Regions from separate parts of the Aerococcus mictus genome, predicted to be linked through region 1. Evidence: a T-box and tRNA genes for the amino acid it is inferred to sense, from the RefSeq annotation. Region 1 holds a T-box; the other holds one or more tRNA genes.

Evidence for each region. A T-box is a leader RNA that pairs with one kind of tRNA and senses whether it is charged. The one in region 1 lies ahead of serS (serine--tRNA ligase), so its partner is inferred to be a tRNA-Ser.
Region 2: it encodes a tRNA-Ser, which carries the amino acid that the T-box ahead of serS (serine--tRNA ligase) is inferred to sense. The anticodon was not compared.

The regions. Positions count from the first base shown of each region.
Region 1 is NZ_CP132985.1:2,035,429-2,038,850, forward strand. It holds gene serS (serine--tRNA ligase) at 344-1,642, opposite strand; T-box leader at 1,749-1,967, opposite strand; gene DBT49_RS09385 (dicarboxylate/amino acid:cation symporter) at 2,061-3,287, opposite strand.
Region 2 is NZ_CP132985.1:846,075-849,496, reverse strand. It holds gene mutS (DNA mismatch repair protein MutS) at 1-1,156, opposite strand, end outside; gene DBT49_RS03890 (histidine phosphatase family protein) at 1,283-1,909, shown strand; tRNA gene DBT49_RS03885 (tRNA-Ser) at 1,941-2,028, shown strand; gene DBT49_RS03880 (GNAT family N-acetyltransferase) at 2,405-2,917, shown strand; partial or broken gene DBT49_RS09795 (IS1182 family transposase) at 3,129-3,422, opposite strand, start outside.

The DNA.
Region 1 (3,422 bases):
GGCCCAGGCAAAAACAAGACTTTTGCTTGGCAGGACGCCTGACTTGACTAAAAAACAGCTCTTTCAGCCATTAAGCTTGAGAGAGCTGTTTAGTATTTAGCTAAGTTAATGTAACCAGCTGATGAGCATTCGTTCTGCTTTTGAATTCTGGGCGTTAAAGAGCCATGGCACCGGTTCGAGCGCTAGGTCTCTCACCTAGCGAGCTTCAAAGGGTTCGTACGGCTTAAGCCTACGCCCCCTAATTCAGATCGCTTGCTTGTTCATGGCTAAGGCCCAAATTCAAAGCGCCACTACTGCTCATCAGCTAAATTAACAAAAATACTTTTCCATCATTCTAAACTTCTTAATTTAAGCCCCGGGCGTTTTCCTTGGTAATTTTATCTACCCCACCCATGTAAGGCACCAGCACTTCAGGGATGGTAATGGAACCGTCCGCGTTTTGTCCGTTTTCTAAGACGGCAGCGACTGTCCGACCCACTGCTAAACCAGACCCGTTTAAAGTATGGGCCAGTTGGGTCTTGCCATCAATGTCCCGGTAGCGGACTTGGGCCCGGCGTGCTTGGAAGTCCACACAGTTAGAGCAGGAAGAAATTTCCCGGTAGGTATTTTGGGCGGGCATCCAAACTTCGATATCATAGGTCTTGGCTGCTGAGAAGCCCATATCCCCGGTACAGAGGATAATGCGACGGTAAGGTAAACCGAGTAAGTCGAGAATATTTTCTGCGTTTTTAGTCATGGCTTCCAGTTCATCGAAGGATTGGTCTGGAGTCGCTACTTTAACCATTTCTACCTTTTGGAATTGGTGCATCCGGATCAAACCCCGGGTGTCCCGTCCCGCTGAACCGGCTTCAGAACGGAAACAAGGTGAGAGAGCCGTTACCCGGATAGGCAGGTCTTCTTCCTTCAAGATTTCCTTAGCAAAGTAGTTCGTTAACGGCACTTCTGCAGTAGGAATCAAGGTCAGGTCTTGCCCTTCATTGGTGATTTGGTAAACGTCTTCGGTGAATTTAGGGAATTGTCCAGTCCCATACATGGCTTGGTCGTTGACTAAGAAAGGCGTAATCATTTCCATGTAGCCTTCTTTTTGGTGTTGGTCCAACATGAAGTTATACAAAGCCCGTTCCAAACGTGCCCCCAGACCCTTATAGTAGACAAAACGAGAACCTGACACCTTAGCCCCTGCATCCCAATCAAGGATATCTAAATCTTCGGCTAAGTCCCAGTGGGCTTTGAGTTCAAAGTTGAATTCAGGGGTTTCCCCGTGACGGTGGATTTCCACATTTTCATCTTCATCTGCACCGACCGGTACGCCTTCAGCTGGTAGGTTAGGAATCCGCGCCAGGATATCATGCTCTTCTTGGTCAAGTTGGTCTAAGTCGCTGTCCAAGGCCTTGATCTTGGTCCCTAAGGCCTTCATTTCTTGGATCTTGTCGTCGGCATTTTCCTTATTGCGCTTGAGTTGACCAATAGCGTCAGAAGCGATATTCCGTTCCTTTTTCAAGTTTTCCGCTTCGACAATCACTTGGCGGCGTTTTTGGTCCAGGTCGCGTAAGTGTTCTAGGGTTTCTTTCTCAACCCCCCGGCCCTTCAAAGCCTCAGCCACTTGATCAAAATTATCCCGTAATAAACGTACATCAATCATTACAAATCCTCATTTCTTTTAAACTTTTTCATTATTACTTTATTAATATTGGCGAATGCTCTTCAACACTATTAGGGCAAAAGAAAAACCATTCCGCCCTCTCAATCAAAGGGACGAAACGGTCATCACTCTGCGCGGTACCACCCTGCTTCAAGGCAAGTCTTGCCTTACACTTACAAATAACGGTTTGTGCCGGCCCTACTTCCTTAATACTAAGTCGTAGGCAGTCCTTGTGTGGATTCACCCAGGTCCCCCTATCCATTCTCACCCACCATGGACTCGCTAAAAAGTTTCCTAAGCTACTAGTCACAAGCATCACTTGTTCTATATATAAAGTCATCCAAGACTTTACTGGAGTAAAACTCCAAAGCTAAGTCTATTTTAAGAAGAAAAGCCCGCCTTGTCAAATGGCTTTTGCCTAAGCCAAGTCTGAGCTTTCCTTCTCGCTTTTATTAATGTAATTATGGTAAATCTTGTCAATAAAGACAGCAATGGCGTTGTCTCCCGAAATATTGGCGGCCGTCCCAAAGGAATCCTGGGTCAAGTGGAGGGAGATCATGATTTGTTGCATGCCTGGGTCAATTATCCCTATCATCGGTAAGAAAGGTAGGGCTGACATTATGGCCCCTCCCGGAGTCCCAGGTGCAGCCACCATGCAGACCCCCAGCGTCAAGATAAAGGCTAAAATAGTAGTAAGATTGTGGGGCATACCGTAAATTAATAGGAGGGCCGTGGCATTGGCCGTAATGGTAATCATAGACCCAGTCAAATGAATGGTGGCACAGAGAGGCACGACAAAGTTCGCAATGTCTTGGGAAACTTCATTTTTAGCCGCTGACTTCAAGTTGACAGGAATAGTTGCGGCGGAGGATTGGGTCCCAATAGCGGTCATATAAGCCGGGATTTGGTTCTTCATCAGCTGCCAGGGATTCTTGCCCGCGTAGGTCCCAAAAAGAATAAATAGGAAGCCCACATAGAGAAGCTGTAAGAGAATGACACAGATAAAGACCTTCCAAAAGACTGAAATAATGGCAAAGACCGAGCCACTATAGGAGAGGTTACTGATATTACAGAAGATATGGATGGGTAAGAGAGGCACCACAATTTTTGCCAGGACCTGGCTGATAATCCCACCAAAGTCGCTAAAACCTTCATAAAGCACTTGGCCACGACCGTGTTGGCGGAGCCAGTAGATTCCCAGTCCCATCATAAAGGCAAATATAATCGCCCCCGTCACATCAAAGAAAGGTTCAATAGGAATAACAAAAAGCGGTTCCAGACTAGGTGCCGTTTGGATTAAGCGCTCGACCAGGCTTTCACTGATAAAAAAGGGAAAGAGCTGACTAGCTATCAAATAGGCCAAAAAGCCGCCGACGATAGTCGATAAATACGAGGTCAAGACCGTAATCCCGAGTAACTTACCCGCTCCTTGCCCCAGGTCAGCAATCCCTTGGACCACGAAACCAATAATCATAAAGGGAATCACAAAGCTTAAGAAGCTAGAAAAAATACCGGTAAAGGTGACACAGAGCCTAAAGAACCACTCCGGTGCCAAACTTAACTGTCCAACAATAATTCCTAAAATAATTGCTAATAATATTCGGGGAACGAGGCCAATTTTCCTTTTTTCAAGTACTCTTGCCATCTTTTCCCACCTCCATTTCATTTTCTTATCATGGCATTCTAATAATATTAGCAAAAAGTGATCACTTTGTAAAATCAACTGAATAGCACGATTCGATAAAAAACAACCCATAAAAGTCCAAACCTGGCTGGAGGC
Region 2 (3,422 bases), 1.2 Mb from region 1:
TTTCTTGTCTATCACTTGGATTATCTTGGATAGCTTGTAAATTTTCAGAGACTTGGGGAACCTTTTTCAAGGAATTCATCAATTGCAGGAGCTCGCGGGCATTGACCTGCCCCATCGAGATCTTAGCCACTAAACGCTCCAAGTCGTAGACCCCAGAGAGATTTTCTTGGATATTGCGCCGTTCAAAGAAGGCGTCGATCAAGGATTCTACTTGGTCTAAGCGCTCTTCAATCGTTGCTCGGATAATTAGGGGACGATCCAGCCACTGTCTTAGCAAACGTCCGCCCATGGCGGTTTTAGTCTCATCGAGAAAATGCAGTAAACTTCCTGAACGTTTCTGAGTTCGAATCGATTCGGTTAATTCTAAATTGCGTTTAGCAAAATAGTCCATATGCAAGTAATAATCTAACTCATAGGACTCCGCTTGGCGCCAGTGGTTAACCATACGAAACTGGGTACTATAAACATAGGCCATCAAAACGCGCAGAGCCTTAAGCTCAATACGATGCTTAATATTTTGAGTAATTTTTTCAAAGGCAGTTTCCGGCAACTGATCGAGGGTTTTCTGATTAATATAGGAAGTGGTAAAAGGAAAGAGCTGCTCGAGTTGGGCCAAGTCATCTTCGTTCAGTTCATGATAAAAGACGACTTCCTTGGCTTGAATTTGTGAAAATTCTGTTAACAGCATTTCAAATGAATTCATATGGGTCACTTTCAGCTCGCCTGTTGAAATATCAGTATAAGCTAAAGCATAGGCGGCTTCTTGATGTATAATCGCACAAATAAAGACATTTTCCTTATCGCTAGAATTGTAATAAGTCCCCGGGGTAATCACCTTGATCACCTGGCGGTCTACCATACCCTTGGCTTGCTTAGGATCTTCCATTTGTTCAGCGATGGCTACCTTATAACCTTGATTGACTAGGGTTTTCACATATTCGTCCGCTGAATGATAGGGAACACCGCACATAGGAATGGGGTCATCCGCATTCCGATTTCGGCTCGTTAAGGTAATTTCTAATATCTGCGCCGCTTTTTTGGCGTCATCATCAAACATTTCATAAAAATCACCCAACCTAAAAAATAAAAAGGCATCGGGATATTGATCTTTGATCTGATAGTATTGCTCCATCATTGGTGTTTTTTTCTTCGCCATTGTTTACATCCTTTAATCTTAACTTTTTACAATCTTATCCATTCTAACACAGAAAAGCAAAGGGTGAAATTCACAGCTTTAATAATTCGTGATAGAATAAAAGCTAAAAAAGGAAAGGAATTAATCATGTTAAAGCACTTATATCTCATGCGCCACGGCGAAACGGAATTTAATTTGGAGAACCGCGTACAGGGCTGGTGTGATTCCCCTTTAACTGAAAAAGGTATCCGACAAGCCGAGCTGGCTAGAGATATGCTAAGGGAACGGGAAATCACTTTTACCCATGGCTACAGCTCACCACTTGATCGGGCGATTACGACTCTAAAACACGCTATTCCTAATCCCATGCCCACAGAAACAGTCACCGGCTTAAAGGAATGGGGCTTTGGTTCACTAGAAGGGCAATCTCGCGACCTCATGCCTAAACCTCTCTCAGCACCTAAAACGGATGATTACTATTGTCAATATGGTGGTGAAAGAGCTAGCGAAGTCTGTCAACGCATTAACCATAGCCTCCAAGCCATCATGACAAAAGAGGATAGCCAGCAAGTCTTAGCGGTCGCTCATGGGGCTGTTATCTACCAATTTGTAAAAGATTTCCTTCCTAAGCCAGCCTCAGGTATTGGCAACTGCGAAATCTTTCACTTTGTTTACGATTTCAACACCTTTACCTTTATAGAAAATATGAAGCCTTATCGGGAGATGTCCGTGTCTGGTGAAAATTTATTTGCAAAATCGGACAAAACGTTATAAGATATACTTTGTTGCTAACTTAGTTTAGCCGGGAGAAGTAGCGAAGAGGCCGTAACGCGCTTGACTCGAAATCAAGTTGTCGGGAAACCGGCACGTGGGTTCGAATCCCACCTTCTCCGTTGGAGATTTTCTAACACATCCTACGAATTGCTAAAGCCTGTTAAATCAGCGTTTGAGAGGTTTTAAAATTTCTAATAATTGCCAATAAACGCTAGTTTTCGTTAGAAAATCTATGATTTTTCTATGATTCTACGATATAAAGATTATGATATAGCCAGCATGTTAAGCACCTATTTATAGGTGCTTTTTCTATGATAATTATTTTATAAAGTCAATAAGAGAGAACATACTAAAAAACACAACTTATAAGTGTTATTTTTTGTTAGATAATATAACACGGTAAAATCTATTACACAAACTAATAAGTATATATTTTTTGTAAAATTTTATATATTATTATAGAATAATGTGAAATATAGAAAGGATAAGATCGCTATGGCTGAAATCGTACCTTGCCTACAAACTGATTTAAAACAATTAAAGGAAGTTAGTATAGAAACTTTTTCCGATACTTTTGGCTATGCTAGCAGTGAAGAAGATTTACAAAACTATCTAGAAAAAGCATATAATATTGATAAATTACAAAAAGAACTAGAAACCCCCGATGTTAATTTCTACTTACTTAAAGAGGAGGAAGAAATTATAGGTTATTTTAAAATTAACATTGGAAATAGTCAGACAGAGCACATAGGCGACAATTGCCTTGAGATTGAACGTTTCTATATTCGTAAAGGCTTTAAAAGACATGGTTACGGCAGGAAAATGATGAAATTTATTCATGACTTGACAAAATATCTAAACAGGGATTGTATATGGCTAGGAGTGTGGGAACATAATCAGCCTGCTCTAAATTTCTATTCGAAAATGGGATTTAAAAGGATCGGACAGCATGATTTCTATGTTGGTGCAGATCGACAAACAGATTATATTGTCTCTAAATACCTTTAGAATTAATTTATATTAAATAACTAATATGATAGATTCTTTTACATAATTTTTTTATAACATAAAGCGAAGAAAATAAAAATAGTCCACAAGTACATTAGTTTAATGTCCCTACTAATTAGAGTTTATATATTAAGAGTCTGGGACAAAAGTCTGCGAACTCTAAAACTAAAAGAGGATCTATAAATTACTTAATCGTGATTTGTAGATCCTCTTATTTTATTGCTTTTATTTTGCTATATTTTTTCAAATTATTGGCCATAAAGGCCAATCCAACATCAGTTTTAACCCTTGTTTTTCCTCTGAGGTTAAATCGAGTAAACCCTAAAATAGCTTTTATCTGACCAAAAACTGGTTCAACGTCAATTTTCCGTTTGGAAAAGAGCTTAGACCCTTCTTCAGATAAAAGCTTCTGGGTTTCTATATTTTTTAATTCCTGATAGTTTTTATTATAGTAAAGCGCCTTTTGCGGCGCATTTTCTGTATCCAAAGGCTTATAAACCTGAAC